Regions from separate parts of the Microbacterium cucumeris genome, predicted to be linked through region 1. Evidence: predicted binding sites of a transcription regulator. Region 1 holds the regulator's gene; each other region holds the start of a gene.
The links. The regulator HrcA, encoded in region 1, represses chaperone genes, less so after heat shock. The targets are predictions, from matches to a motif close to TTNGCACTCGNNNNNNNCGAGTGCNAA.
Positions count from the first base shown of each region.

Region 2: a site for HrcA is predicted at 8,569-8,595, ahead of groL (chaperonin GroEL). Genes of this name have one in related genera too.
Region 3: a site for HrcA is predicted at 7,585-7,611, ahead of groES (co-chaperone GroES). Genes of this name have one in related genera too.

Region 1 covers NZ_JBYRIZ020000001.1:251,007-261,214, forward strand. The annotation lists gene AC3RXZ_RS01250 (ABC transporter permease) at 1-101, opposite strand, end outside; gene AC3RXZ_RS01255 (ABC transporter permease) at 103-1,086, opposite strand; gene lepA (translation elongation factor 4) at 1,327-3,180, shown strand; gene AC3RXZ_RS01265 (DUF1990 family protein) at 3,184-3,681, shown strand; gene AC3RXZ_RS01270 (DUF1990 domain-containing protein) at 3,692-4,345, shown strand; gene hemW (radical SAM family heme chaperone HemW) at 4,345-5,562, shown strand; gene AC3RXZ_RS01280 (carboxylesterase/lipase family protein) at 5,583-6,998, opposite strand; gene hrcA (heat-inducible transcriptional repressor HrcA) at 7,109-8,137, shown strand; gene dnaJ (molecular chaperone DnaJ) at 8,140-9,249, shown strand; gene AC3RXZ_RS01295 (16S rRNA (uracil(1498)-N(3))-methyltransferase) at 9,253-9,981, shown strand; gene AC3RXZ_RS01300 (HIT domain-containing protein) at 10,033-10,208, shown strand, end outside.
Region 2 covers NZ_JBYRIZ020000001.1:1,222,812-1,233,019, reverse strand. The annotation lists gene AC3RXZ_RS06090 (DUF4032 domain-containing protein) at 1-855, opposite strand, end outside; gene AC3RXZ_RS06085 (ABC transporter ATP-binding protein) at 934-2,040, opposite strand; gene AC3RXZ_RS06080 (DsbA family protein) at 2,258-3,205, shown strand; tRNA gene AC3RXZ_RS06075 (tRNA-Thr) at 3,293-3,365, shown strand; gene AC3RXZ_RS06070 (aldo/keto reductase) at 3,439-4,425, shown strand; gene AC3RXZ_RS06065 (MmcQ/YjbR family DNA-binding protein) at 4,413-4,808, opposite strand; gene AC3RXZ_RS06060 (SOS response-associated peptidase family protein) at 4,808-5,464, opposite strand; gene AC3RXZ_RS06055 (DMT family transporter) at 5,527-6,468, shown strand; gene AC3RXZ_RS06050 (nitroreductase family protein) at 6,493-7,032, opposite strand; gene msrB (peptide-methionine (R)-S-oxide reductase MsrB) at 7,029-7,439, opposite strand; gene AC3RXZ_RS06040 (DUF3263 domain-containing protein) at 7,601-7,858, shown strand; gene AC3RXZ_RS06035 (LytR C-terminal domain-containing protein) at 7,928-8,500, shown strand; gene groL (chaperonin GroEL) at 8,632-10,208, shown strand, end outside.
Region 3 covers NZ_JBYRIZ020000002.1:173,161-183,368, forward strand. The annotation lists gene flgK (flagellar hook-associated protein FlgK) at 1-1,240, shown strand, start outside; gene flgL (flagellar hook-associated protein FlgL) at 1,254-2,135, shown strand; gene fliW (flagellar assembly protein FliW) at 2,132-2,503, shown strand; gene tsaB (tRNA (adenosine(37)-N6)-threonylcarbamoyltransferase complex dimerization subunit type 1 TsaB) at 2,527-3,150, shown strand; gene rimI (ribosomal protein S18-alanine N-acetyltransferase) at 3,147-3,629, shown strand; gene tsaD (tRNA (adenosine(37)-N6)-threonylcarbamoyltransferase complex transferase subunit TsaD) at 3,626-4,696, shown strand; gene AC3RXZ_RS07485 (hypothetical protein) at 4,693-5,148, shown strand; gene AC3RXZ_RS07490 (hypothetical protein) at 5,152-6,264, shown strand; gene AC3RXZ_RS07495 (class I SAM-dependent methyltransferase) at 6,271-7,539, opposite strand; gene groES (co-chaperone GroES) at 7,698-7,994, shown strand; gene rarD (EamA family transporter RarD) at 8,134-9,063, shown strand; gene AC3RXZ_RS07510 (ABC transporter substrate-binding protein) at 9,197-10,208, shown strand, end outside.

The DNA.
Region 1 (10,208 bases):
AGGAACCGCTTGGTGTAGAGCTCCATCTTGGACATCCGCTTGCGCGGCGTCCGGCGGATGGTCGTCTCTTCGACCGTGTCGTTGATGATCTCCGTGGTCATGTCAGCTCACCCGCACTCGAGGATCGAGGATCACGACGGCGATGTCGGCGAGCATGGCGCCGATGGCCGTCATCAGGGCTCCGAAGGCGGCGATCGCCACGGTGCCGTGGATGTCGTTGGTGGACAGCGTCTGCATGAAGTACTGCCCCATGCCCTTCCACGCGAAGATCGACTCCGTCAGGATCGCGCCGGTGAAGGCCGCGGGGATCATGAACGCGACCTGCGTGGTCACGGGGATCAGCGAGGTGCGCAGCGCGTGCTTGCGGACGGCCTGCGCCTTCGTGAGGCCCTTGGCGCGCGCGGTGCGGACGTAGTCGGCCTTGATGTTGTCGAGCAGGAGGGAGCGCTGCAGGAAGTGGATCGAGGCGTAGCCGGTGATCACGAGCGCCGCGACCGGCAGGATCATATGTTGCAAGCTGTCTATGATCACCGGGAAGAACCCGGTCACCCCCGATGATGAGGAGCCGGTGACGTAGAACACCGTCGTGCCGACCCAGCGGTTGAAGCTGATCGCCAGCAGCACGAGAGCGAGCGCCGCGACGACGACGGGGATGTTCAGGGTGATGATCGAGGTCGCCTGTCCGATTCGGTCGGCGAGCTTGTACTGGCGGGACGCGGTGTAGACGCCGAGGGCGATGCCCAGGATCGTCATGATGAGGATCGCGCCGAGCACGAGCTGCCCGCTGACCCAGACGCGGTAGGACAGCTGACCGTTGACGGACTGCCCGACCGGGCTCTCGCCCCAGTCCCAGCGGAAGATGATGCCCGAGAACCAGTTCCACCAGCGCTCGTACAGCGGCATCTCGTCGCTGAGGTTGCGCGGATAGAGCGAGTTGTAGATCTGCTCCTCCGTCGCCGGTGGACGCCGCCCGACGTAGTTGCTTCGCGGATCGAGGTACGCCCAGGCCAGGAAATAGGTCAGGTTGGTCGCGACCACGATCATGAGCAGCCAGCCCAGGATTCGGCGCAGGAGATACTTGATCAAGGTGTCGAGTCTTTCTCTATTACAGCCGCGCGCGGGATCTTCCGACGCAACGCTGGGTCGGGATGATATTCAAGCACCATCCGCAGTCTTGCGCGATGCAACACCGCCACGAGGTCTGTTACGGAGTCGTATCGCCCGTGGGACTCAGTGTCACTGAGACGAACAGGGCAACTTCGCGAGACTATCACTGGTTTCGGGGAATCGGGGATTAGGGGCTCCTGACCGTAGAATCGTCGAGACATGTCACCACGCGCTCTCACTCCGCTCTCGCCTGCCGCGACGCCGCCCGCGCAGATCCGGAACTTCTGCATCATCGCCCACATCGATCACGGCAAGTCGACGCTCGCCGACCGGATGCTCCAGATCACCGGAGTCGTCGCCGAGCGCGACATGCGCGCCCAGTACCTGGACCGCATGGACATCGAGCGCGAGCGCGGCATCACGATCAAGAGCCAGGCCGTGCGGATGCCGTGGCAGCTGGGGTCGGAGACCTTCGCGCTGAACATGATCGACACCCCCGGCCACGTGGACTTCACCTATGAGGTGTCCCGGTCGCTGGCCGCCTGCGAGGGGGCGATCCTGCTCGTCGACGCCGCGCAGGGCATCGAGGCGCAGACGCTCGCCAATCTGTACCTGGCGCTGGAGAACGACCTCCACATCATCCCGGTCCTGAACAAGATCGACCTTCCCGCCGCCGACCCCGACAAGTACGCGAAGGAGCTCGCCTCACTGATCGGCGGAGACCCGGACGACGTGCTGCGTGTCTCCGGCAAGACGGGTGCAGGCGTCGAGGACCTGCTCGACCGGCTCGTGCAGGAGATCCCCGCCCCGGTCGGCGATGCCGAGGCCCCCGCCAGGGCCATGATCTTCGACTCGGTCTACGACGCCTACCGCGGCGTCGTCACGTACGTCCGGATGGTCGACGGCAAGCTGAGCCCGCGAGAGCGCATCCAGATGATGTCGACGGGCGCGCATCACGAGCTGCTGGAGATCGGCGTCTCCAGCCCCGAGCCGATCCCGTCCAAGGGGCTCGGGGTCGGCGAGGTGGGCTATCTCATCACCGGGGTGAAGGACGTCCGCCAGTCCAAGGTCGGCGACACCGTCACGACGGCGCGCAAGCCGGCGTCCGAACCGCTCGCCGGCTACACGGACCCGAAGCCCATGGTGTTCTCGGGCATCTATCCGATCGACGGCAGCGACTACGCGGAGCTGCGCGAGGCGCTGGACAAACTGAAGCTGTCGGATGCCTCGCTGCAGTACGAGCCGGAGACCTCCGTCGCCCTCGGCTTCGGCTTCCGCTGCGGATTCCTCGGGCTGCTGCACCTGGAGATCATCACCGAGCGGCTCTCGCGGGAGTTCGGCCTCGACCTGATCACGACTGCGCCCAGCGTCATCTACGAGGTGCTCACCAGCGACACCGGCGAGACCGTCATCGTGACCAACCCGAGCGAATACCCGGACGGGCGCATCGGCTCGGTCTCGGAGCCGATGGTGAAGGCCGCGATCCTGCTGCCGAAGGACTACGTGGGCACCGTGATGGAGCTCTGCCAGTCCCGCCGTGGGTCACTGCTCGGGATGGAGTACTTCTCCGAGGAGCGCGTCGAGCTGCGCTACAACATGCCGCTCGGTGAGATCGTCTTCGACTTCTTCGACCAGCTGAAGTCGAAGACGCAGGGCTATGCCTCGCTGGACTACGAGCCGTCTGGCCAGCAGGAGGCGGACCTCGTGAAGGTCGACATCCTCCTGCAGGGCGAGAAGGTCGACGCGTTCAGCTCGATCGTGCACCGCGACAAGGCGTACGCCTACGGCACGATGATGGCCGAGCGGCTGCGCAAGCTCATCCCGCGTCAGCAGTTCGAGGTGCCGATCCAGGCCGCGATCGGGGCGCGCATCATCGCGCGCGAGACCATCCGCGCGATCCGCAAGGACGTGCTCGCCAAGTGCTACGGCGGTGACATCACGCGCAAGCGCAAGCTGCTCGAGAAGCAGAAGGAGGGCAAGAAGCGCATGAAGATGGTCGGCCGCGTCGAGGTCCCGCAGGAGGCGTTCATCGCCGCCCTGAGCGGGGACGTCGAGGGCAAGGACAAGAAGTAGCGGATGCCGCACCCGCCGTACTCGCGAGGCATCACCCGGGAATCCGTTCCTGCTGCGCCGTCCGGGTACCGCGTCGAGGAGCGCTCCGTGCGCGTTCCGGTCTCGGCGCGAGCGAGAGTCCTCGACCTCATCGGCGGGTGGGAGTTCAAACGCCGCGCGGGCTTCGAGACGCCTTCCGGCGCGCCGGAGCCGGGGGTAGAGGGTACCCTCGCGAAGCGGATCCTCGGCGTCCGCTTCGTCGAGCCGATCCGCATCGTCTGGGCGGATCCGACCGGATTCGGCTATGAGACGAGACCGGGGCACCCGCTGCACGGCGAGGAGTCGTTCCGCCTCGGAGAGGACGGCCTCTTCGTCGCCCGATCGCTGTCCCGCCCTGCGACAGCGCTCTGGTGGATCGTGTCGCCCGTCCTGCGGATGCTGCAGCTCGCGACGCACCGCCGGTACATCCGGATCGTCCGCGACTGCGTGGGTCGCCAGGGCCCTCTCAGGCAGGATGGGTAGGCTGGACCCCATGCGGCGCGGTACCTTCCGAGACGACACGGTGGACTATGCGGCCGTGGGGGCGACGCATGCGCCCGACCTCATGCAGTATCCGCCGGAGCGCAGCATTCCGGCGGAGGACGCCTGGCGCATCGGCAGCGGGGCGGAGCGTTTCCGCACAGCGGGCGACTCCCTGCTCTCCTGGACTGCTCAGCGCGCCGCAGGTCTCTCGGTCGAGGATGTGCGCCCCGCGTCGGGTCCGTCGTATGCCGGGGTCAGCTTCGATGCCGAGGGCAACGCGATCGCGCCCAGCAAGCGCGAGGTCGAGCAGCGCTTCGACTCCGAGGGGCTGCCGTACGCGGGGGCGGGCATGACCCTTCATCTGCGCGGTCGCGTCGGGGGCATGCGCGCGGATGCCGAACTGCGCGTCATCTCCGTCACCGAAGAGGCGCGTCGGATCGGCTTCGTGCTCGGGACGGTCGGCGGCTCGGTCGTCAGCGGCGAGGAGTCGTTCGACATCGAGTGGCGCGAGGACAACGACGAGGTGTGGTTCACGGTGCGGGCGTTCGACGCCCCGAACGCCGTCCTGTACCGGACGCTGCCCGCGCTGGTCAAGCGGCGCCGTCGCGAGCTGTTCGCCCGCTACCTGCGCGCGATCTCGCCGCTGTACGCGACGCCGCTCTGATGGCCGGACCGCTTCCGATCGGGGATCCCGCCCCGGTGGACGGGCGCCTGCCCGCGGACCTGCCGATCGATCCGTCCGTCCCGTTCTCGGCGTACCTGCACATCCCGTTCTGCCGGGTGCGCTGCGGCTACTGTGACTTCAACACCTACACGTCCGGGGAGCTGCGGGGTGCGAAGCAGGAGGACTACGCGGCGACGCTGATCGGCGAGATCGACCTCGCCCGCCGCGTGCTCTCGGATGCCGGAGCGCTGCGTCCGATGGACACCGTGTTCTTCGGCGGCGGGACGCCGACGCTGCTTCCGGCCGGCGATCTGGCGCGCATGCTCGGCGCCGCCACTGAGGCCTTCGGCCTGCGGGACGGCGCCGAGGTGACGGTCGAGGCGAATCCCGACACGGTCACTCCGGAGGTGGCGCGCACGCTCGCCTCGGCAGGCGTCACGCGGCTGTCCATCGGCATGCAGTCCGCCGTGCCGCATGTGTTGGCAGCCCTTGACCGCACGCATGATCCGGACAACGTGCGCACGGCGGTCTCGGCCGCTCGCGACGCCGGGCTCGCGGTCAGCGTCGATCTCATCTACGGCGCGCCGGGGGAGTCGCTGACCGACTGGGAGGCGTCTCTGGACGCGGCGCTGGCGCTGGATCCCGACCACGTCTCCGCCTACGCGCTCATCATCGAGGACGGCACGAAGCTGGCGAGGCAGATCCGTCGAGGCGAGGTCCCCGCGCCGTCGGACGATCTTCAGGCGGACATGTACGAGCTCGCGGACACCCGCCTCGCCGGTGCCGGCTTCGACTGGTACGAGGTGAGCAACTGGTCGCGCACGGCGGACCAGCGGTCGCGGCACAACCTGGCCTACTGGCGCGGAACGGACTGGTGGGGCTTCGGTCCAGGGGCGCACAGTCACATCGCGGGCCTGCGGTGGTGGAACGTCAAGCATCCGGCGGCGTATGCGCAGCGGCTCGCCGCCGCGGAGTCGCCGGCGGCGGGCACGGAGCGTCCGGACGAGTCGTCGCGGATGCTGGAGCGCGTGCTGCTGCTCAGCCGCATCCGTGAAGGCATCCCGGTGGACGACCTGCCCGAAGCGAATCGCACGCGTGTCGCCGAGCTCATCGCCGACGGGCTCGTGGAGCCGGCCGCGGCGATCCGGGGCCGCGTGCAGCTGACCCTGCAGGGTCGATTGCTGGCGGATGCCGTGGTGCGCGCACTGACCGACTGAGCGCCGCCGGGGGCCGATCGTCAGGGGAGCAGATCCAATCCCCTCGTCCGGCGCTGCGGCAGATCCTCCACCTGCTCGTCGTACACCCGCGTGATGCGCCGCGCCTCGAAGGCGGGCCATCCGGGGTCCCCGGTGGAGATGAACCGCACCCAGTCGGCGTTCATCCTCTCGGCGAGCAGCTGCGGAGCATCCGGTCCCGCGAGGCGCTGCGACTCGGCATCCGCCAGCGTGTCGAACACGAAGCCGAGCTCGAGCGCGTGCGCGGCGCGCAGGTCGCGGACCGGGCTCTGCCACGCGAACTCGTAGACGAAGGTCGGAGAGGGCTTGTCCGCTGCGACCCGTGTGGCCGGGGCGCGCAGCATGACGTCGGTGGCGAGCTGGCCGAAGATCTCGCCCGTGCCGGCACCGGGCCAGGCCGCGCGGTACGCGCGCTCCGCGCGACCGGGGATGCGCAGCGCGAGGCGCGCGGCGAACAGTTTCGCGCGGCTGATCCCCGCCAGCGCTTCGGGCGGGAACCAGAGCCGGTACTCGTCGGTGTTGGTGCCGATCAGCAGCGGCGTCGTGAGGGAGCGCAGCGCCTCGTGCGGCGATCGCGGAAGGGAATCCGGGTCGATCGCGAGCTGAAATCCCGGAGCTCCGCCCAGGGGCGAGCTTCCGGTGGCCTGGGCCCTCCGCGCCTGAAGCAGCTCGTCCGGAGGGAGTGCGGCGAACGCGCTGCGTTCAGCGGGCACGTCCAGGCGCTTCGCGAGCTGCGTCGTGACGCGGGCGGCCTTCGCCTCCGGCTGCGCCTGGAGAGGACCGGACTGGATGATGGCGCGGGCGATCAGCGCGCGGGAGTCGTCTCTCGCGAGCAGGGCGGCGGTGAGGCCGCCTCCCGCGGATTCGCCCATCACGGTGATCCGGTGCGGGTCGCCGCCGAACGCGGGGATCTCGCGGTGCACCCATTCCAGCCCTGCGGCCGCGTCGCGAAGGCCGAGATTGCGCGGGGCGCCGTCCAGTACCGAGAACCCCTCGGACCCCAGGCGGTAGCCGATGGACGCGAAGACGATCCCGGCCCGCGCGAAGGACGTGCCGTCGTAAGCCGGCAGGGCGGCGGTCCCGCGCTCCAGGGCGCCGCCGTGGATCCACAGCACGACGGGCGCGCCGTCGGCGCCCTCCGGCGCCCACACGTTGACGGTGAGGATGTCCTCGCCGGGGATGCGGACCGAACCGAGGAGCTCGCCGATCGCGCCCGGATAGGGGAGCTGGGGCGCCGTCGGACCGAACGCCGTCGCGTCGCGCACACCGTCCCACGGAGCCGGCGGCTGCGGCTCGCGGAACCGGTTCTCCCCGAACGGCGGTGCCGCGTAGGGGATGCCGAGGAAGCGCCGGATGCCGTCCGCGGTCGTGCCCTGCAGGACGCCGGTGGAGATCGAGACGCGCGGTTCCTGGCCCATGCTCCCTCATCGTACGGGGGCGCCTCACGCGCGCCGTGGACGCGCGGAGCCCGTCGGCGGGTAGAATTGGCACTCGGAAGCATCGAGTGCCAGCGGGAGGGAGAGCGGACATGGTCACCGAGCGCGGACTCCAGGTCCTGCGAGCCATCGTGCAGGACTACGTCGCGACCCACGAGCCCGTCGGCAGCAAGTCGATCGTGGACCGCTACTCGTTCGGGGTCTCCGCCGCGACGATCCGCAACGACATGGCGCTGCTAGAGGACGAGGAGCTCATCACGGCTCCGCACACCTCGTCCGGTCGCGTGCCCACGGACAAGGGCTACCGGGTCTTCGTCAATCACCTGGCGCAGCTGCGTCCGCTCTCGACCGCGCAGCGCAGCGCGATCGAGACCTTCCTCGCCGACCCTGCCGACCTCGACGACCTCATGGCACGCACGGTCCGCGTGCTCACGCAGCTCACCGGCCAGGTCGCCCTCGCGCAGTATCCCTCCTTCGCACGCGCCCACCTCACGCATCTCGAGCTCGTGGCCCTCGCACCCAACCGGCTGCTCGTCGTGCTCGTCACGGACGCGGGAGGCGTGTCGCAGCGGATCGCGGTGCTGCCGGTGGATCTCGACGAGGCCGACGTCGCGGTGCTGCGCGCGCGGCTGTCCGCGACGATCACGGGGCGCGCCGTGAGCGAAGCGCGGGAGCTCGTCGGAGCCCTCGCGGAACCCGGCAGATCCGGGCGCTCGGACGTCGCGCAGCGCGTTCTGGCGGGCGCCATCGCGGAGGAGCTGGACGAGTTCCGTCAGGAGAAGCTCGTCATGGCCGGAGCCGCGACCCTGGCGCGGCGGGAGCAGGACTTCCGCGGCAGCATCCATCCGCTTCTCGAGGCCATCGAGGAGCAGGTGACGCTGCTGCGGCTGATGAGTGAGATGGTGACCGACGAGCAGGGCCTGGCGGCCAGCATCGGCACCGAGAACGAGCCGTTCGGGCTGGGTGAGGCGTCGATCGTCGCGAGCAACTACGCCGCCCCGGGCGGCATGGCGCGGGTCGGCGTGATGGGCCCCACCCGGATGGACTACCCGAGCAATCTGGCGGCGGCGCGGGCGGTGGCCCGCTACCTGTCCCGGCTGCTGGACGAAGACGAGAGGTGACTGTGGCGGACCACTACGAGGTCCTCGGGGTGGCGCGAGACGCGTCCCAGGATGAGATCAAGAAGGCCTATCGGCGCCTGGCGCGTCAGCTGCACCCGGATGTGAATCCTGGTGAGGACGCGGCTGAGCGCTTCAAGCTCGTGACGCACGCCTATGACGTGCTCAGCGACGAGGATTCGCGTCGACGCTATGACATGGGCGGCGACGAGAACGGCGGTTTCGGCGGCGGGTTCGGCGGCTTCGGCGACATCTTCGAGACGTTCTTCGGCGCCGCGGGCGGCGGGCGCGGCGCCCGCCCGCGGTCGCGCCGCGAGCGCGGACAGGACGCGCTCGTGCGCGTCACGCTCGATCTCGGCGACGTCGTCTTCGGCGTCCACCGGGACATCGAGGTCGACACCGCGGTGCTGTGCGAGACGTGCCAGGGGTCGTGCTGCCAGGAGGGCACGTCTCCCGTCACCTGCGACATCTGCGGCGGAACCGGGCACGTGCAGCGGCAGGTGCGCAGCCTGCTCGGCAACGTCGTCACCTCGCAGCCGTGCGGCACGTGCGAGGGATACGGCACGACGATCCCCTACCCGTGCGCGACGTGCGCGGGTCAGGGCCGTGTACGCTCGCGTCGCACCGTGTCGCTCGACATCCCGGCCGGTGTCGAGACGGGGTTGCGGCTGCAGCTTCCCGGCTCGGGCGAGGTCGGCCGCGCGGGCGGTCCGAACGGCGACCTGTACGTCGAGGTCACCGTCGCCACCCATCCCACGTTCAGCCGGGAGGGCGACGACCTGCTGGCGACGCTCGAGGTCGCGATGACCGACGCGATTCTCGGCACGGAGACGACCATCGAGGGCCTCGACGGTCCGGTCGAGCTGGAGATCCGCCCTGGTGTGCAGTCCGGGGACGTCCTGACGATCAAGGGGCGCGGGATCACCCCGCTGCGAGGCACGCAGCGGGGCGACCTCCGGGTCGGCGTTCAGGTGCTGACGCCGACCAAGCTCGATTCCGCCCAGCGTCGTCTGATCGAGGACTTCGCCAAGAAGGCCAAGGCACCGGCTCCGCAACTGGCGCAGTTCCAACAGGGACTGTTCTCGAAGCTGCGCGACCGGTTCCGCGGGCACTGACCGATGGCGCTGCACTTCGTCGTCGAATCCGCGACGGACGCCGTCGCGGGCGACGTCGTCTCGCTCACGGGCGCTGAGGCGAAGCACGCCGCGGTGGTGCGACGCGTCCGCGTCGGCGAGACGATCACGATCGGCGACGGGGCGGGGGTCTGGCTCGAGGGCAGGGCCGTCGATGTCGCGGCGACGCGGGTCGACGTCGAAGTGACGCGGCGTGATGTCGTCGAGGCACCCGCGCCTCGCCTGGTCCTGGTGCAGGCTCTGGCGAAGGGCGACCGCGACGAACTGGCCGTGCAGGCGTCGTGCGAGCTCGGTGTCGACGAGATCGTCCCCTGGCAGGCGGCGCGCAGCGTCTCCCGCTGGGAGGGGCAGAAGGCCGTCAAGGGCCGAGAGCGCTGGGCGTCGATCGTGCGCGAGGCGGCGAAGCAGGCGCACCGGGCATGGATCCCCGACGTCGCCGCGGTGACCTCCACGGCTCAGCTGACCCGGCGCGCGCAGGATCAGCGGGTGTTCGTGCTCGATCCGGCGGCGGAGCGCCGGTTGTCGGCCGTGGAGCCCGACGGGCGCGATCTCGTGCTGGTCGTCGGGCCGGAGGGCGGGATCACCGCCGAGGAGCTCGAACGGCTCGACGAAGCCGGAGCCGAGCGCGTGCGTCTCGGCGACACCGTGCTGCGCACCTCGACCGCAGGTCCTGCGGCCATCGCCGTCCTGTCGGCCGCGCTCGGGCGCTGGTAGCCGGCGACAGGGTCGCCGACCCCGAGACGGCACCGTGGATAGACTGGAGACATGACGTCGCCCTCGATCTTCACGCGCATTCTCACCGGGGACATCCCCGGCGAGATCCTGCTCGACACCGAGCGGGTGTTCGCGATCCGCGACATCAATCCGCAGGCGCCGCTGCACGCCCTGGTGATCCCCAAGACCGAGCAGTACCGCGACGTGACCGAACTCGCGGCTGGGGA
Region 2 (10,208 bases), 970 kb from region 1:
CACGACCTTCGGCTGGATCTCGACGAGCGTGCCGTCGGCCGTGGTCGTCATCGACATCTCGTCGATGTCGAATCCGAGCGCGTTCAGCCGCTCGACGCGCTCGGTGATGCGCCACGTCTCGTTGGCCGAGAACGACTCCTCGGCGGTCAGCGCAGCCCACAGGGACCGATAGGACGACACGATGCCGTCGGCGATGGCCACGGCATCCACCCCGTGCTCGAGTCGCCCGCCCGCGGCGAGGTCCATGATCTCCCCGGCGATGTTCGTCCGGGCGAGGTCGAGGTCGTAGGCGCGCTGTCCGTCCGTGAGGCCCTCCTCGTGCAGCTCTCCCGTCTCGGCGTCCACGAGGTAGGCGGCGAACGCCCCGGCATCCCGGCGGAACAGCGTGTTCGACAGCGACACGTCGCCCCAGTAGAAGCCGACGTTGTGCAGCCGCACGAGCAGCAGGGCCAGAGCGTCGACGAGACGGGTCGCCGTGTCGGGGCGGAGCACGCGGGTGAACAGGGCTCGGTAGGGCATCGAGAAGCGCAGGTGCGAGGTCACGAGCACGGCGGGAAGCGGCGCGCCCGCGGCGTCGGTCCGCCCGTCGATGACGGCGACGCGCGAGACGCACGGGACGTCGAGCCGCGCGAGGCTGCCGAGCATCTCGTACTCGCGCCTGGCCATCTCACCCGTCGTCTCCTTCACGGCGACGACGCGTCCGGAGAGATCCGCGAAGCGCACCAGGTGACGCGACAGCCCCTTGGGGAGGGAGACGATGTGCTCGGACGGCCATTTCGCCAGCGGCACGGACCACGGCAGGCCGAGCAGGCCCGGGTCCACGGTGCTCGCGGTGATGCGCAAGGCGTCCTGCATGGTGCTCCTCGAGATCGATCCGGAAACGACGCGGCGCGGGCGACCCGAAGGTCGGCCCGCGCCGCGTGTGAGGCGGACTTACGCCGCCGAGACGACCGGCTTGTCGTTCAGGCGATCGCCCGACTCGAGGTCGAAGGCGTGCACGTGGCCGGGGTTGGCGGCCAGCGTGACGGTCTCGCCCGCGTTCGGGTGGCTGCGGCCGTCGACGCGCGCGACGATGTCGGTGCGCTTGCCGTTGATGTCCGTGTGGCCGTACAGGTAGCCGTCAGCACCGAGCTCCTCGACGAGGTCGACCGTCACCGCGAGGCCCTTGCCGTCGGCAGGGCCGACGGTGATGTCCTCGGGGCGCACGCCGACCGTGACCTGGCTGCCCGTGGCACGGCCGACCGTGTCACGGTCGAGCGGGACGACCTCGGAGCCGAACTGGACGCCGCCCTCGGCGAGGTCCGCCGCGAACAGGTTCATGGCGGGGGAGCCGATGAAGCCGGCGACGAACACGTTGTTCGGCTTCTCGTACAGGTCGCGCGGCGAACCGACCTGCTGGAGGATGCCGTCCTTGAGGACCGCGATGCGGTCACCCATGGTGAGGGCCTCGGTCTGGTCGTGCGTGACGTAGACGGTGGTGACGCCCAGGCGGCGCTGCAGCGACGCGATCTGCGTACGGGTCTGCACGCGGAGCTTGGCGTCGAGGTTCGACAGCGGCTCGTCCATGAGGAACACCTGCGGCTGGCGGACGATGGCGCGACCCATGGCGACACGCTGACGCTGACCACCCGAGAGGGCCTTCGGCTTGCGGGTCAGGTACTGCTCGAGGTCGAGGAGCTTGGCGGCCTCGAGAACGCGAGCAGCGCGCTCCTCCTTGCCGACGCCCGCGATCTTGAGCGCGAAGCCCATGTTCTCGGCGACGGTCATGTGCGGGTACAGGGCGTAGTTCTGGAAGACCATCGCGATGTCACGGTCCTTCGGCGGGACGTCGGTGACGTCGCGGTCGCCGATGAGGATGCGGCCGGCGTTGACCTCTTCGAGGCCGGCGAGCATGCGCAGCGAGGTGGACTTACCGCAACCGGAGGGGCCGACCAGGACGAGGAACTCGCCGTCTCCCACTTCGAGGTTGAGCTTGTCGACAGCGGGACGGGTTCCGCCGGGGTACAGGCGGGTGGCGTCATCGAACGTGACAGATGCCATGGCATTTCTCCTTCACCGGCAGGTACGTGCCGGACGATCCGTAGTGATGGAAGCGGCGGGTAGCACCCACCGTGGCCCACCGTTGGGCCGAGTTCAGTATGGCATGAGTTCCCACATCTGGGTATTTCCCAGCCTGCCTCGTTAACATCGATGTCAGTGCTGCTTCTTCAGCGGCCATCCGGGGAACCCGTCCCCGCGCAGATTTTCAAGAGGAACGATGTCGAGCGACGAAACGCCGAACGTCCCCGCCACCCGCAATTCCCGCGAGGCGGTCCGGGAGAAGGCTCAGCAGGTCAACGCCAAGCAGTCCCGCGCGCGCATCGTGCGGCGGATCATCATCGGCCTGGTCGCGGTCGTCGCGATCGGCGCCGTCGGCACCGCGGTGACGATGGCCGTGAACTCGTCGGTCTCCGAGCCGACGCTCAACCCCGCCGGGCTCGCCGATGACGGCATCGTCGTGCAGGAGATCACCGGCGCGACCGTCGCCGGATCCGAGATCCCCGCGACGCCGACGGCCGAGCCGACCGAGGCCGGGGAAGCGGCGACGCCGACCCCGGAGCCGACCGAGACCCCTGGGACGGTCGACATCCACATCTACGTCGACTACCTGTCGCCGGGCGCCGGTGACTTCGAGCGCGCCAACGCGCTGCAGCTGACGGGCTGGATCACGGAGGGCGCGGCGACGGTCACGTACCACCCGGTGTCGCTCCTGACGGCGAACTCGAACGGCACCAAGTACTCGCTGCGTGCTGCTGCCGCAGCGGCCTGCGTGGCGGAGTACTCGCCGACGCAGTTCTACGCGTTCAACCACGAGCTGCTCGTCGAGCAGCCCGAGGTCGACAGCGACGGCCGCTCCGACGTGGAGCTCGCCGATCTCGCCGGCGCCGTCGGCGTCGACGACGCGAAGACGGTGCGCTCCTGCATCGAGGGCCAGGACTTCGTCTCCTGGGCGAAGGATGCCACGGCTCGCGCCCTCGAGGGGCCGTTGCCCGGTTCAGACGATCTCGCACTGAGCGCGGCGCCCATGGTGGTCGTCAACGGCCAGGCCTACGTGGGTTCCCTCGAGGATCCGGCCGAGTTCTCGCAGTTCGTCCTCACGGTCGCGAGCGACGCCTACTACGAGGCGGCCGAGACCCCGACTCCGACGCAGACCCCCGCCGAGTGACGGGCGGCCTGAGAGGCTGACATCCCGTCGGGCAGGGCGCGGAGCGCCGTGCCATAGACTCTGTCATGCGGTGCCGTGGCGCCGCTCGCCGACTTAGCTCAGCTGGTAGAGCACCTGTCTTGTAAACAGGCGGTCGCGGGTTCGAGTCCCGCAGTCGGCTCCGTGCTCTCCTGATCCGACGACGCCTTCCTGATCCGACGACGCCGGCTGATGCGCGTGCCAGGATGAACCCCATGGACTACACGCATCTCGGACGCACCGGCACGCAGGTCTCGCGCATCGTTCTCGGGACCATGAACTTCGGCGATCGCACCTCGGAGGAGGAGTCCTTCGCGATCATGGACCGCGCCCTCGAGCTGGGGGTGAACTTCTTCGACACGGCGAACGCCTACGGCGGCGCGGCGGGTCGCGGCGCCACCGAGGAGATCGTCGGACGCTGGTTCGCGGCCCGCCCCGGGGTCCGCGACGACATCGTGCTCGCGACGAAGGTGCACTCCCCGATGGTGGCTCCGACCGAGGACGGCGACGTCGTCAACGCGCGGGGCGCGTCGGCCTGGCAGGTGCGGCGCGAGGCGATCGGCTCGCTGCGTCGCCTGCAGACCGACCGGATCGACCTCTACCAGTTCCACCACATCGACCGGCACATCCCGTGGGAGGAGATGTGGCAGGCGATGGAGATCCTCGTCTCCCGCGGAGAGGTCGTCTACACCGGCAGCTCCAACTTCGCGGCGTGGAACATCGCCCAGGCGAACGAGATCGCGAAGCAGCGTCACTTCCTGGGCCTGGTGAGCGAGCAGTCGCTCTACAACCTCGCGCACCGAACGATCGAACTCGAGGTCATCCCCGCGGCGCTGAACTACGGCCTCGGCATCCTGCCCTGGTCGCCGCTCAGCGGAGGACTGCTCAGCGGAGGCTCCTCCGACGCGAACGCCCGGTCCAACACCGGTCGCGCGGCGGAGACCCGGGCCAAGCATAAGGAGGCCGTTGAGTCCTACGAGCGCTTCGCCCGCGAGCACGGCTGGAAGCCGGCCGCGCTCGGCCTCGCCTGGCTCCTGCACCAGCCCGGCGTCACCGGGCCGATCATCGGGCCGCGCACCGTCGCCCAGCTGGAATCCGCCGTCGAGGCGCTGGACATCGAACTCACCGCGGAGGACCTCCGCGAGCTGGACGAGATCTTCCCCGGACCCGGCGGCCAGGCACCCGAGGCCTACGCCTGGTGAGGTGAACCCACACCGAACACGTGCGGGTCGACCGGCCGCTGCGCCCGCGGCAGCTTCTCGACAACCAGCCGGTACGACTCGGTGACCAGTTCCGTGACCAGCCCGGGTTCCAGTGAGGGGCCCGGGCTCACGGAGATCCAATGCTTCTTGTTCATGTGATAGCCGGGCGTGATGTCCGCGAAGGTCTCGCACAGCGCCGCGGCATCCTCGGGGTGCGACTTCAGCGTCACCATCGCACGCCCCGCGTAGTGCGTCTGCAGCATGAACACCTTGCCGCGCACCTTGAAGACGTCCCACTCCGGCCCGAACGGATGCTCGAGGCCTGCGCCGGGGAGCTCATCGGCGCGCGCCGTCGCGATGCGCAGCAGGGCTTCGTCGTCCATCAGAACAGCTTCTCCGCCGAGCCCTTGTCGTTCTCCCGTGGAGTGGCTGTGACCCGCTCGTCGAGGGACGCCGCGGCCGCCAGCGCGTCGTCGATCACCTCGCGCCCGCCCTCTCCCAGAAGCCACTCGCGGGCGTAGTCGGTCGGGATGAGCACCGGCATCCGGTCATGGATCCCGGCCAGATGATCGGGCGCGGGGCGCATCACGATCGAGTAGCAGGTGAACCAGGCGCCGTCGGCTGTGCGGCCGCGCTGCGTCACGGCGGCCATGCCGAACAGCGCCCCCTCGTCGAGGCCGAACTCGTGCCACACGCGGTCGGGCTTCTGCAGTTCGAACCAGCCGGTGGCCGGCACGATCGCGCGGGAGCGAGCCTTGCCCGGCTGATCCTGCAGCCGTTCGGACCGGGTGTTGATCGAGGGGAACTTCGCGGGTTCGCCGTTCACGAGGAAGCCCCACCACGCGGGTTCCAGCACCGCTTCGCCGTCCTGGGGAACGACGACCGGGTTGAGATTGCGCAGGTTCTTCCCCGTCGGACGCAGCGTCTCCCCGGCGTTGCGCTCCGCCCACTCGCGGAGGCCGTCGAGGATGTCGGCGTCCGCCTCCGCCAGCAGCTCGGCGTCGGTGAATCGGGGATCGAGTCCATAGCTCGCGCACATGCCGCCAGGGTAGCCCCGATCACCGACATCCGCCGCGGTCGGGTTCGGGTAGCGTGGCAGGAGTGCCGGATACCCGTCGACTGCCCGCCTTCGCGGCCGTCGGCGGCGCCGTCTCGATCGGGGCGATGACGGCCGTCCAGGCCCGGATCAACGGCGTGCTCGGCGTCCGGCTCGACGACGGCATCCTCGCGGGCCTCGTCTCGTTCCTCTCCGGGACGGTCCTGCTCGCCGTGATCGTCCTGGTGCTACCGTCCGGTCGCTCCGGAATGCGGCGGCTCTGGCGCAATGTCCGCAGCCGCGACATCCCGCCCTGGATGCTGCTCGGCGGCGCCTGCGGCGCTCTCACCGTGACCACGCAGGGTCTCACGGCGGCCGTGCTGGGGGTCTCGCTGTTCACGGTCGGCGTCGTCGCAGGGCAGACGGTGCACGGGCTGATCCTCGACCGGATCGGCTTCGGGCCGGCGGGAGTCGTGGCCGTCACGATGGGACGCGTCGCCGGGGGAGCGCTCGCGCTCGTCGCCGTCGGCATCTCCCTCGGCGGCGACGTGCTCGAGGACGCGCCGCTGTGGATGCTGATCCTGCCGTTCGCCGCCGGAGTCGGCATCGCGTGGCAGCAGGCGACGAACGGGCGGCTCGCACAGCGCGTCGGCTCACCCATGATCGCGACCATGACGAGCTTCATCGCGGGGACGATCGTCCTCGCCGTCGCCGCCGGGATCAGCGTCCTCGTGCAGGGCCCTCCGGAGCCTCTGCCCGCGGAGCCCTGGCTCTATCTGGGTGGCGCGCTCGGGGTGGTCTACATCTTCCTCGGCGCCTTCCTCGTGGCTCAGACGGGGGTGCTGCTGCTCGGCCTCGGCTCCGTGCTCGGGCAGCTCGTGACGGCCGTGCTCATCGATGCGATCTGGCCGGCGGACTCGGCGCCCGCGATCTGGCAGATCATCGCGATGGTGACGGTGGCGGTGACCGGCGTGCTGGTCGCGCTCATCCGTCCGCGCCGACGCTGACCCCGTCCTGGGGTCGCGGAGTCGCTAGTTCTTGTGCGGCATCCGGGTGAGCAGCGCCCGGGCGTCGACGGGCTTGCGGCGCCCCGGCTTCTTCGCGGGCTTTCCGCCGACGTACAGCCAGCCCAGCAGCTCCTCGTTCTTCTTCAGACCATGGGCCTTCGCGACCGCCTTCGACCGCGTGTAATGGCCGGTGCGCCAGATGACACCCCATCCTGCCTCGTCGAGCAGAAGGCTGAGCGTGTGCGCGACGCCCGAGGCCACGGCCTCCTGTTCCCAGCCCGGCACCTTGTCGCTCTTGCGGTGGCTGACGACGACGGCGATCAGCAGCGAGGCGCGCAGCGGCTTCGAGGAGGGATGCTTGTCGCCCTGCGCCTTCGCGATCGCCTTCCCGAGCACCTCGCGGTCGGCGCCGCGCAGCTCGATCAGCCGCCACGGACGCAGAGAGGAGTGATCGGCGACGCGGCCCGCCGCGGCCACGAGCGGCAGGAGCTCCTCGCGGCTGGGCGCGTCCTCGGTGACCTTCGACCAGGACTGACGCGCACGGACGGCGTCGAGGGCGCTCACGCCGATGGTTCCTCGGGGGTGAAGGTGAGCGCCAGCGAGTTCATGCAGTAACGGTCGCCCGTCGGCGTGCCGAATCCGTCGGGGAACACGTGCCCGAGGTGCGAGCCGCAGTTCGCGCAGCGCACCTCGGTGCGGACCATTCCGAGGCTGGTGTCCTCGATGAGCTCGACCGCCTCGGGGCGGATCGATTCGTAGAAGCTGGGCCAGCCGCACCCGGAGTCGAACTTCGTTCCGCTCTGGAACAGCTCCGCCCCGCAGGCGCCGCAGGTGTAGAGCCCGGCGCGCTTCTCGTCGAGCAGCTCGCCGGTCCAGGCCCGCTCGGTCGCGGCCTGGCGGAGCACGGCGTACTGGTCGTCGCCGAGCTCGGCACGCCACTCGGCATCGGACTTGTTCACGCTGTAGGACATGAGACCTCCTGAGTCGCTCTCCATTCTCTCGCGTTCCGGGCAGCTCGGGCGATCGCTGCCTGGGAGTTCTCTCGCGTCCCCGGCGGCTTGCGGGATCACGAGCTGGAGCGCGCCGGGAGTGGCTTCCGGGGATGCCGCGACGTGCGGCGTAGGCTTCGAGCATGCTCGGAGACCTGACGGACCGCGATCGCGCGATCCTCGCCCTGGAGGTCTCCTGGCCGCGCCACAGCGGGTCGAAGGAAGAGGCGATCCGCACCCAGCTGGGGATGAGCCCGGCGCGCTATTACCAGCTGCTGTGGCGGCTCATCGACACCGAACAGGCGCTGCAGCACGACCCGCTCCTCATCCGGCGGCTGCGACGGATCCGCGATGCGCGCGGCGCGCAGCGCACCGCCCGGATGCAGGGTTTCGTCGGCTGACAAGGCGCACACGCCGCAACCTGAACGTCCGAGACAGGGATGCCGAGACGCATGCCCTAGCATCGAGGGGTGTCAAAGCCCGTTCGTGATCGTTTCGACGATGTTCCCCGCACGTCCGGACGCGTCGGCGCGCACCGCGCCGAGAACCCCGGCAGCAACGGCTGGATGGTCCTGCTGTGGGCCGTCGTGGCCGCGCTCGTCCTTCTCGTGGTCGGCATCTTCGCGTCGCTGATGATCATGGGGCGCATCACCCTTTTCCCCGCTCCGCAGGAGTCCGTGACGCCGATGCCGGAGGAGACCGGGATCGTGGACACGTCGTACTCCGTGATGATCCTGAACGCCACGCCCGAGGACGGGCTGGACGAGCAGATGCGGGATGATCTCGTCAACGCCGGTTTCGCCGCGGATCTGGTCTTCGCCGTCGACGGCAGCTCGGACGACTTCCCCGAGACCACCGTGTACTACGTCGAGGACGCCGACGAGCAGGCGGCGATCGGACTGGCCGGACTCATCGGAGGAGCGGCCGTCGAGCAGAGCGACGCCTACGCCGGCATGAACGACACCGGGCAGAAGCAGCTGGCGGTCGCGATCGGGCTCGACCGCACGGCAGCGGGGTCCGCCGAACAGACGCCCGAGGAGTAGCGTCCCCGGCTGTTTCCTCCTGCGCGGGCGCGGCTTGCACTCGATGGGGTCGAGTGCCAGAATGGGCGTTAGCACTCGATCACTCTGAGTGCTAAACCGAACGTATACGTCCAGGAGGGACGACAAAACTCATGGCAAAGATCATCGCTTTCGATGAGGAGGCCCGTCGTGGTCTCGAGCGCGGCCTGAACATCCTCGCCGACGCTGTCAAGGTGACCCTCGGCCCGCGCGGTCGCAACGTCGTGCTCGAGAAGAAGTGGGGCGCCCCCACGATCACGAACGACGGTGTGTCGATCGCCAAGGAGATCGAGCTGGACGACCCGTACGAGAAGATCGGCGCGGAGCTCGTCAAGGAGGTCGCCAAGAAGACCGATGACGTCGCCGGTGACGGAACCACCACCGCGACCGTCCTCGCCCAGGCACTGGTCCGCGAGGGCCTGCGCAACGTCGCGGCCGGCGCCGACCCGATCTCGCTCAAGAAGGGCATCGAGAAGGCCGTCGCCGCCATCACCGAGGAGCTGCTCTCCAGCGCCAAGGAGATCGAGTCCAAGGAGGAGATCGCCGCGACCGCGTCCATCTCCGCCGCCGACGCCTCGATCGGCGAGCTGATCGCCGAGGCGATCGACAAGGTCGGCAAGGAGGGCGTCGTCACCGTCGAGGAGTCGCAGACCTTCGGCACCGAGCTCGAGCTCACCGAGGGCATGCGCTTCGACAAGGGCTACATCAACCCCTACTTCGTCACGGACGCCGACCGCCAGGAGGCCGTGTTCGAGGAGCCCTACATCCTCATCGCGAACTCGAAGATCTCGAACATCAAGGATCTTCTCCCCGTCGTCGACAAGGTGATCCAGGACGGCAAGGAGCTCGTCATCATCGCCGAGGACGTCGAGGGCGAGGCTCTCGCGACTCTCGTGCTGAACAAGATCCGCGGCATCTTCAAGTCGGCGGCCGTCAAGGCTCCCGGCTTCGGCGACCGCCGCAAGGCTCAGCTGCAGGACATCGCGATCCTCACGGGCGGACAGGTCATCACCGAGGAGGTCGGTCTCAAGCTCGAGAACACCACCCTCGACCTGCTCGGCCGTGCGCGCAAGGTCATCATCACCAAGGACGAGACCACGATCGTCGAGGGTGCCGGTGACCACGACCAGATCGAGGGCCGCGTGACCCAGATCCGTCGCGAGATCGAGAACACCGACAGCGACTACGACCGCGAGAAGCTGCAGGAGCGCCTCGCCAAGCTCGCCGGCGGCGTCGCCGTCATCAAGGCGGGCGCGGCCACCGAGGTCGAGCTCAAGGAGCGCAAGCACCGCATCGAGGACGCCGTCCGCAACGCGAAGGCGGCCGTCGAGGAGGGCATCGTCCCCGGCGGTGGCGTCGCGCTCATCCAGGCGGGCACCAAGGCGCTCGACGCTCTCACGCTCGAGGGCGACGAGGCGACCGGCGCGAACATCGTCCGCGTCGCGATCTCGGCTCCGCTGAAGCAGATCGCCCTCAACGCCGGCCTCGAGCCGGGCGTCGTGGCGGCCAAGGTCGCCGAGCTCCCGACCGGGCAGGGCCTGAACGCCGCCAGCGGCGAGTACGTCGAGATGTTCGGCGCTGGCATCATCGACCCGGCCAAGGTGACCCGATCGGCTCTGCAGAACGCCGCGTCGATCGCCGGTCTGTTCCTCACGACCGAGGCCGTCGTCGCCGACAAGCCCGAGAAGGC
Region 3 (10,208 bases), on a different contig from region 1:
GACCGGAGCGGTGCCCGGAGACGGGGTCGCGGTCACCGGGATCGCCCGCCTCGGCGACGCCCTGCTGGACGCTCGGGTGCGCGACGCGCTCGCGTCATCCGGCTTCTGGTCGAGCAGGGCCGTTGCCGGAGCGACCGCCGAGGTCGCACTGGCCGAGCCGACCGAGAACGGTCTCGCCTCCGGGTTGTCCCGCTTCTGGGCGGGATGGCAGGACCTCGCCAACGCGCCGGACTCGGCCGCGGCGGCCGGCGCCGTGCTGCAGTCGGCAGCGCAGCTCACGGGCCAGATCGCCGGCGGATACCGTGCCGTCGCCGCCCAGTGGAGCGATGCCCGGTCGGCAGCCGACCGCACGATCACCCAGGTCAACGCGAGCGCCGACCAGATCGCGTCGCTGAACCGCGCCATCCGGGACGCCCAGGCGTCCGGGCGCTCGGCGAACGAGCTGATCGACCAGCGATCCGTGCTCGCACAGAACGTCGCACGGGCGGTCGGCGGCGTGTCGACCATCGAGGCGGACGGCACCCTGACGGTCCGCGTCGACGGCAACCCGCTGGTCGCCGGCACCACCGCCCGGCACCTCGTCCTGGAGGGGCCGCGCAGCATCGACGCCGGCGGGCGGCTGACGGTGACCTGGGCGGACTCGGGGGCCTCGGCATCCATCGCCGCGGGAGAGCTCGGAGGGACGCTGTCCGTGCTCGCGCCCGCCGACGAGGACGGCACCCTCGCGCAGCTGGCCGCCGCGTACAACGCCGTGGCGGAATCCCTCGTCAACACCCTGAACGCCCAGCACCGTGCCGGAGTGACGTCCGGCGGCGCGGCCGGCGGCGACTTCTTCACGCTGTCGGCGACCGGCCCCGCGGCGCTGGGGATCGGGGTCGCGGTGACCTCGGCATCCGATCTCGCCCTGGGCGCTCCCGGCGCGGGTGCGTGGGATTCCACGAACGCCGACGCGATCTCGCAGATCGGGGAGCGCGACGGCTCCCCGGACGCCCTGTGGGTGGATCACATCACGCGACTGGGCGTCGGCGTGGCAGCGGATGCGCAGCGTGCGCGCCTGGCCGAGGCCTCCGCGGTCTCCGCCGTGACGGCGCAGCAGTCCGTCGCCGCGGTCGACGGCGACGAGGAGACGATCAACCTGCTCACCTACCAGACCGCGTATCAGGCGGCCGCCCGCGTCATGACCGCGGTCGACGAGGCGCTCGACGTCCTGATCAACCGCACGGGCGTCGTCGGACGCTGATCGGAGGACCCGCATGATCTCCCGAGTCACCTCGTCCTCGATGACGCAGTCCAGCCTGCGGCAGCTGCAGGCGAACCTCTCCGAGCTCGCCCGGCTGCAGGAGCAGGCGTCGTCCCAGCGGGCGTTCGCGACGGTGTCGGACGACCCGGCCGCTGCGGCGACCGCGCTGGGCCTGCACGCCGCTCAGCGCCGGGGCGAGCAGCACGCCCGCAATATCGACGACGCGCTCGCGTGGGTGACGACCGCGGACTCCGCGCTCGCCTCCGCCACCGCGCTCATGAACCGGGTGCGCGATCTCACGGTCCAGGGTGCGAACGACGGAGCGCTCGACGCCACCGCGAAGGAGGCGATCGCGGTCGAGCTGGAGGGGATCCGCGAGGAGCTGCTCTCGGTGGCGAACACGAGGCTGCTGGGACGGTCCGTCTTCGCCGGGACCTCGGACGAGGCCGCGTTCGATGCCGCCTACGCGCACTCCGGAATCCCCGGGGCCGAGGTCGTCCGCCGGATCTCGGACGGCGGCTCGGTCCGGGTGGACGTGGACGGGGCCGAGGCCTTCGGCACGGGAGCCGGATCCGCGTTCGCCCTGATCGACTCGATCGTCGCCGACCTGCGATCGGGCACGAACGCGGGCCCTCGGCTCGCGGAGATCGATGACCGTCTCACGGCCCTCCGAGGGGCCCACGCCGCGGTCGGAAGCCGGCAGGCGCAGGTCGAGCGAGCGAAGGAGGTCGCCGTGCAGAATTCCGTGTCGCTGGAGGCGAGGAGGGCGGCCGTCGAGGACGTCGACTCCGTGGAGGTGCTCGTGCAGCTGCAGGCGCAGGAGCTCGTGTACCGATCGGCCCTGTCGGTGACCGCGCGCGTTCTGCAGCCGTCGCTGATGGACTTCCTGGCATGAGCGTCGCGCTGAGCTTCGTCTCGCCGCCGCCGGGACTGGCGCCGCACACGGACTTCGCCCTCACGGCGATCGACGAGGCCGAGGGGCTGTTCGCCCTGCGCGCGGTCGCTGTGCCGGACCTGCGGCTGTACGTCGTGGATCCGCGGACCGTGATCGCCGGCTACGAACCCGTGCTGACCGACGAACAGGTCGCGGATCTCGGGCTGCATGCGCCGGAGGACGCGATGCTGCTCGTGGTGGCGCATCCCGCCACCGCGGGAGTCAGCGTCAACCTGCTCGCCCCGGTCGTCGTGAACCGCACGACCGGACGCGCAGCCCAGGTGATCCTGGACGGTCAGGACTACGACGTGCGCACTCCGCTGGGATGACCGCGAGCAAGTAGCCTGGGAGGGTGATCCTCGCTGTCGACACCTCGCTGGGCTCGGCCGTCGCCATCGTCGACGGCGACGGAGCGCTCGTCTCGGACGCCTCCAGCCCCGACCCGCTGGGGCACGCCGAGGTGATCGGGGATCTGCTCGCGTCCGCGCTGGATGAAGCGGGCGGAGGCGAGATCGCGCATGTCGTCGCCGGCATGGGGCCTGGGCCCTTCACGGGTCTGCGCATCGGCATCGCCACGGCTCGGGCGTTCGCGCTCGGACGCGGCATCGACGTCATCCCCGTCCCCAGTCATCTCGCCCCCGCCCTCACGGAGATCGAGCGGAACGGTGCGGAAGGCCGATTCGCCGTCGTGACCGATGCGCGCCGTCGCGAGGTCGCCGTCACGGTGTTCGAGGGGCTGGATGCCGACGGCATCCCGAACGTCGTCGCCGGGACCGTCCTGGTCCCGCGCGCGGACGCCGAGGCGCATCTGGACGGCGTCCGTGCCGTCGAGGTCGCCGTCCTGGATGCCGCGTCCCTCGCCCGCGTGGGCCGGCGGGCGGTAGGTGCGGGACGCGTCCTCGCCGGTCAGGAGCCGCTGTACCTCCGTCAGCCCGACGTGACGATGCCCGGAGCGCCCAAGAAGGTGAGCGCGTGATCCGGCCGGCGACCGCCGACGACCTCGTGGCGATCATGGCGGTCGAGAACGCCTCGTTCCCGACCGACGCCTGGAGCGCCGAGACCATGGCCGCGGAACTGGCGGGCGAGCACAGTCACTACATCGTCGACGAGGAGGACGGCGTCGTCATCGGCTACGCGGGACTGCGCGGCGTGCGGGGGGCGGCGGACGCCGACGTCCAGACGATCGCCCTGCTCGACGCGCACCGTGGCGCCGGGCGCGGGCGTGCCCTGCTGAGGACGCTGCTCGCCGAGGCATCCGCTCGGGGCGCCAGGGAGGTGTTCCTGGAGGTCCGGGCCGACAACCCCGCGGCCGAGGGACTCTACACCTCCGAGGGCTTCGTGGAGCTCGGCCGCCGGCCGCGCTATTACCAGCCCGACGACGTCGACGCGATCGTGATGAGGCTCGACCTCCGTGCGGGCGCCGCCCGCGCTGCGACGAAGGAGGAGACGGCATGAGCGGACCGCTGGTGCTCGGCATCGAGACGAGCTGCGACGAGACCGGGATCGGCATCGTGCGCGGGCGCACCCTGCTGTCGAACACGATCGCGTCGAGCATGGACGAGCATGCCCGCTACGGCGGCGTCGTCCCCGAGGTCGCCGCCCGGGCGCACCTCGAGGCGCTGCAGCCCTCGATCGAGGCGGCGCTCGCCGAGGCCGGCGTGCGGCTGGAGGACCTGGACGCCGTCGCCGTCACCTCCGGTCCGGGGCTCGCGGGCGCTCTCATGGTCGGGATCGGCGCCGCGAAGGGCCTCGCCGTGTCTCTCGGCACGCCCCTGTACGCGGTCAACCACCTGGTCGGGCACATCGCCGCCGACATCCTGACGCCGGATGCCGAGCCGCTGGAGTACCCGACCATCGCGCTGCTCGTGTCGGGCGGGCACACCTCGCTCCTGCATGTGCGGGATCTCACGACGGACGTCGAGCTGCTCGGCGAGACCATGGACGACGCGGCGGGGGAGGCCTTCGACAAGGTGGCGCGCCTGCTGTCCCTGCCCTACCCGGGCGGTCCGGAGATCGATCGGGCGGCGCTCGAGGGCGATCCGGACGCGATCCGCTTCCCGCGCGGTCTGTCGCGGGCATCGGACCTGGCGAAGCACCGCTACGACTTCTCCTTCTCGGGGCTGAAGACGGCGGTCGCCCGCTGGGTGGAGCGCTGCGAGGCGGAGGGACGGCCGGTGCCGGTCGCCGACGTCGCGGCGAGCTTCCGCGAGGCGGTCGTCGACGTCCTCGTCACCAAGGCTCTCGCCGCCTGCGCGGACCGCGGCGTGCCACGACTGCTGCTCGGCGGCGGCGTCATCGCGAACCGGCGGCTGCGCGAGGTCGCGCTCGAGCGCGCCGCCGCGGCGGGCGTCATGGTGCGCATCCCGCCGCTGTCGCTGTGCACGGACAACGGCGCGATGATCGCCGCACTGGCCGCGGAGCTGATCTCGTCGGGGCGGCAGCCTTCCACTCTGGCGTTCGGTGCGGACTCGACGCTGCCCGTCACCGAGATCCAGGTGGCGCGGGCGGGGGTCGCGGCATGAGCGACGAGACGAGAGCGCCGCGCGTCGAGGGAGCGAGCCCCGAGGTCGAGAAGCCGGCGGGAACGGCCCGTCTCCCCGGCGCACGCCGTGAGGGGTACACGAAGCTGCCCACCGGTCCCGTGGGCATCGAGCCCGTGGTGGCGAGCGGGCCGGATGCGGACGCGGTCGGTTCCTGGGCGCCGAGCACGTCGGAGCAGCCGATCGAGGAGGACACGGCCCGGCTCGGCCCCTGGGCCCTGCTGGCCGCGATCGTCGCGCTGATCGCCTCCTTCTTCGTGGGGTGGGGGATCCCGGTGGCGGTCGTCGCCGTCGTCGCGGCGATCATGTCGCTGCGGCGGCCGTTGGAGAGCCGAGCTCTCGCGGTATGGGCGCTCGTCCTGGGGATCATCGCCACGGTGTACAGCGCCGGGTGGCTCATCTGGGCCGCGATGCAGCCCGGAGTGTTCGGGTAGCCGTTGCTGTCGCCGGAGGAGTCCGCGGAGCTGCGGGAGCTGCAACGGAAGGCGTACGCGCCCGGAGCCGAGCCCTCGGATGCGGATGCCGCGCGCCTGCGCGCCCTCGAGGAGCGTCGGGTGGCGCCTCCCGCGCCCGCCGACTCCTCGCGAGGCGGTGACGACGAAGGATCCGCCGTCGCGGAATCTCCCGTCGACGGCGCAGCGTCCCCTGGAGCGCCAACGGCGCACGCCGCCGGTGGCACCGGGGAGGAGGTCGACCGTGCGAAGCCCGCAGAGCACGAGGCGCACGCCCCAGAGGAACAGGCCGCCCGCCCGCGATGGCGTCGCTGGGTGCCCTACGCCGCGATCGGCCTGGCGCTGCTCGTCGGGTTCGGGGTCGGGTTCGCCGTGTTCGGTCAGACGGTCGTGCGGTCGATCGCGCTGTCGCTCGCCGTCGGCGCGGAGCAGGCCGAGCTGGAGGCGAGCGACGACTACGATCCCGGTTCGATCACCGCAGTCGGTCAGGCGCACGGCGTGACGATCTGGCACGCCACGAGAGGCGAGGGCGCCGAGCAGTGCGTCATCGTCACGCACGACGCCGGGCGCGACGGCGGCTGCGCCACGAGTGCGGAGTTCGAGGACCGCAGCAGTGGCCTGTACGCCTCCGTGATCCTGTCCGGCGACGGGGACGAGGCGGGAGCTCAGCTCAGCGTCAGCCTCGCGCGCACCGTCGATGGCGAACTCGCCGTCATCGCGGAGGTCTGGACGCAGGACATGTGGGACTGGCGTTCGCAGTACACCGAGGATGAGCTCGCGATCCTGGAGCGCATCGAGCGGGAGACGGGTGTCGACGGGGGAGTCCTCCAAATCGTCGGCTACGACGACACGACACCGGTGTGGCTGGAGTACAGCGGCGTCGGGGTGTGCGCGATCGTCGTCGCCGAGGACGTCGAACGGGCCTGCGCGGACGATCCTGCCGCGCCGGTCGTCCTCGAGGTCCGCGCGGCGGACGGCGGCGTGACCGCGTACCACGTGTCGGAGTCGTCGATGCGGGGCCCCGTCCTCACGATCGAGCGCACGCCGGCGGTCGTGGACGTGACGATCGACGACACGACCGGGGACGTCGACGGCTGACCCGGGTCACACCCGATCGGCGAGCACGGCCATCCGCCGGTTCCCGACGCGTGTGAGGACGAGCGTGGCGCTCTGAGCGCCGTCCAGCCTGAGCTTCTTGCGGAACGCGGCCGGATCGATGTCCATGCCGCGCTTCTTGATCTCCAGCGATCCGATGTCCGCCGTCCTCAGTGCGGCGTTGATGGCCTTGGGGTTGGCCGGCATCGTCTCGCGCACCCGGAACGACTGCACGAACGGGCTCGTGACGGCGGCATCCCCGGTGAGGTAGGCGATGCGCTCGTCCAGCATCCCCGCATCCAGGCTCCGCGCCACATCGCCGATGAGGCGCGCGCGGATCACCGCCCCGTCCGGTTCGTGCAGGAAGGCGCCGAGCGGGCGCACAGCGGCGTCCTCGGCATCCGCGCCCGCAGTGAGCTCGTGGACGGAGTCCCCGCGCATCACCAGCGCCGCGCGGCGGACGCCGGGGCGCGCGAGCGATCCGCTCCACAGCACGAGCTCGACGACGCTGCCGTCGGCGCTGACCCACTGCGCCTCGGCGTCCTCGGGCAGCGCCTCCCGGTCGTGGCCGGGGCCGAGCTTGATGCCGGCAGGCATGCGCGCGGCGAGGTCGAACGCCCAGTCCAGCGGCGGCGAGTAGCCGGATGCCGTCAGGCGCCGGGTCTCGCCGTGACCGGAGGTGCGGCGGGCCGGATCCATCCACACCGCCGTGCGCTCCGCGCGCGGATCTCGCAGAACGTCACGGAACCCGTCCGTCTCCGCGGAATCGCGGCGAGATCCGTGCGTTTCTGCGAGAAGCGTGCGCGCGGCGTCCTCGGCCGTGCCGTGCGCGACCGAGGCTTCCTCCCCGAACGCGGCGAGATTGTACGCGGCGATCGCCGCCGTGACCTGATCGGCGTCCACGGCGCTCACGCGCAGCCCCGCGCCTGCGAAGGCCAGGGCATCGCCGCCGATGCCGCAGCCGAGGTCCGCGACACGGGTGAATCCCGCCTCTCGGATGCGTCCGGCATGACGTGCCGCGACGGGCAGCCGCGTGGCCTGCTCGAGTCCCGCCTGAGTGAACAGCATCCGATCGGCGAAAGGGCCGAACTTCGCGGATGCCCTGGTGCGAAGCCGGGCCTGGCCGACCACGGCCGACACGAGATCGGGGGAGTGCCCCGCGGCCCGCAACCGGCTGACCACGCGGGCGACATCCGTCGTGGAATCGATCCGCCCGACCTCGTCCAGCAGGCGAAGCCCGTCCGGGGTGAGCAGGGCGGTGAGCTCGGTCATCTCCACCGGTTCAGCCTACGCGCCGCGCGTTCGACCTCCGTGTCGCGCCGACTGGCACTCGCATTGCGTGAGTGCCAGCCGACGTCCTACACTGGCATTAGCACTCTCGGGTTGAGAGTGCGAACGAGTCTTTCGTGTCAGCGTCAAGAAAGAAGAGGTAGACCGTGTCGGTTTCCATCAAGCCGCTCGAGGACCGCATCGTCATCAAGCAGGTCGAGGCCGAGCAGACCACCGCGAGTGGGCTGGTCATCCCCGACACCGCCAAGGAGAAGCCCCAGGAGGGCGAGGTCGTGGCCGTGGGCCCCGGCCGCATCGATGACAACGGCAACCGCGTCCCGCTCGACGTCGCCGTCGGCGACCGCGTGCTCTACAGCAAGTACGGCGGCACCGAGGTGAAGTTCGGCGCCGACGAGTTCCTCGTGCTCTCCGCGCGCGACGTCCTCGCGGTCGTCGTCCGCTGATCGCAGCGCACATAGCCTCGAAGGCCCGGATGCATCAGCATCCGGGCCTTCGTGCATCCCCGGACGCGCGTCGCGCGATTCCTGCCGATCTCGCCGGCGGCGAGCATCCGGCATCCGGAGCCGGTCATAGAGTTGATCGGTGAGTACGCAGAGAACGCCCCGCACCGAGACCGCCGGGGTCGCCTACGCCCTCGGCGCCTACCTGCTGTGGGGTGTCCTCCCGCTGTACTTCCTCCTGCTCGCCCCCACCCAGGCATGGGAGGTCGTGGCGTGGCGCGTGCTGTTCTCGCTCGTGTTCTGCGTGATCCTGCTCGCCGTGATGCGCGGCTGGCAGCGGCTGTGGGCGATCGTGCGGCAGCCGCGACTGCTCGGGCTCACCGCCCTCGCGGGGCTGCTGATCTACGTCAACTGGCAGGCCTTCCTGATCGGCACCCTCGACGACAAGGTCGTCGAGACGGCGCTGGGGTACTTCATCAACCCGATCACCACCGTGCTCCTGGGAGTGTTCGTCCTGCACGAGCGGATGCGCCGCCTGCAGTGGGTCGCCGTGGGCATCGCGGCGCTCGCGGTGATCGTCATCATCGTCGCGTACGGGACGGTGCCGTGGATCGCGCTCACCCTGACGCTCTCATTCGGCGTGTACGGGCTGATCAAGAAGAAGATCGGCCCGTCCGTGGACGCCCTCAGCGGTCTGACGCTGGAATCGTTCTGGCTCATCCCGATCGCGGTCGTCCAGCTGATCGCGGTCGGCGCGACGACCGGCATCACGATCGGGAACAACGGGGTGTGGCACACGGTGCTGCTGGGCTTCGCCGGCGTCGCCACCGCAGTCCCGCTGCTGCTGTTCGCGGCCGGGGCCCGGCGCATCGACCTGACGGTGATCGGGATGATCCAGTTCATCACGCCGATCATGCAGTTCCTCATCGGCGTGGTCGTGCTGCAGGAGCCCATGCCGACCGAGCGCTGGATCGGCTTCATCCTGGTCTGGGCGGCCGTCGCCGTGTTCATCGTCGACCTGCTCCTCGCCGCCCGACGTCACCGACGCGTCGCCCCCGTCGAACCGGTCTGAACCCGCCAGGAACACCGTCATCTCCGCGAAACAAGATCGTTAGCGCACCGATACCCGCGGGCGCGCGGCCCGGTCTTAGTGTTAGAGCACCCGAACGTGGTACCGCCACGTCCGCTGTTGTCGAAGGAGCAATATGAACGGTTTGCAGGGTTCGCGCCCCAAGCTGCTGGCAGGAATCGCACTGCTGGGAGCGACGGCGCTGGTCATCGCGGGGTGCAGCACAGGCACCCCCGCTCCCGAATCATCGGAGCCGACGAACGAGCGTCCCGAGAACGTCGATCTGTCGCTGACTCTGGGTTCGCTCCTTCCTGCGACGGGAACGCTGGCGTTCCTGGGGGCGCCGATGGAGGCGGGCGTCCAGCTCGCGGTCTCCCAGATCAACGAGGCGGATGCCGGCATCCAGGTCGAGCTCGTCAGCGAGGACGAGGGCGACCTGGACAACAAGGCGTACGAGACCTCGATCACCAACCTCCAGAGCGCCGGGATCAACGCCATGGTGGGCGCCGCCTCCTCGAGCGTCACGAAGCTGATCCTTGACGGCAACGCCGGCGCCGGCATCCTCACCGTGTCGCCCTCGAACACGTCGCCGGACTTCACGGGCATCAACCCGCTGTACTTCCGGACCGCCCCGAGCGACAACCTGCAGGGCGAGGTGCTCGCCAACCAGATCGCCGAGGACGGCCACAAGACCCTCGGCATCATCTACCAGAACGACCCGTACGGCACCGGACTGTTCGAGGCCATCAAGACGACGTTCGAGGGCACGGGCGGCGAGGTCGTCGCCGAGGCCTCGTACAACCAGGGCGACGGACAGTTCAACGCGCAGGTCCAGACGATCGCGGCCGAGAACCCGGACGCCGTGGCCGTCGTGTCCTACGACCAGTTCGCGACCATCGCACCGCTGCTGGGCAACGCGGGCGTCGACACCGGCGCGCTGTACCTCGTCGACGGCAACCTGAAGGACTGGCCGGACCTGCCCGTGAGCCTCGAGGGCTCCAAGGGCACGCGTGCGGGCGCCGAGCTGCCGGATGACTTCATCGACCAGCTCAACGAGGTCTGGACGGCGGGCGGCAACGAGCCGATCGACGCTCTGACCTACTCGGCCGAGGCCTACGACGCCGCGACGCTCATCGCCCTGTCGGCGC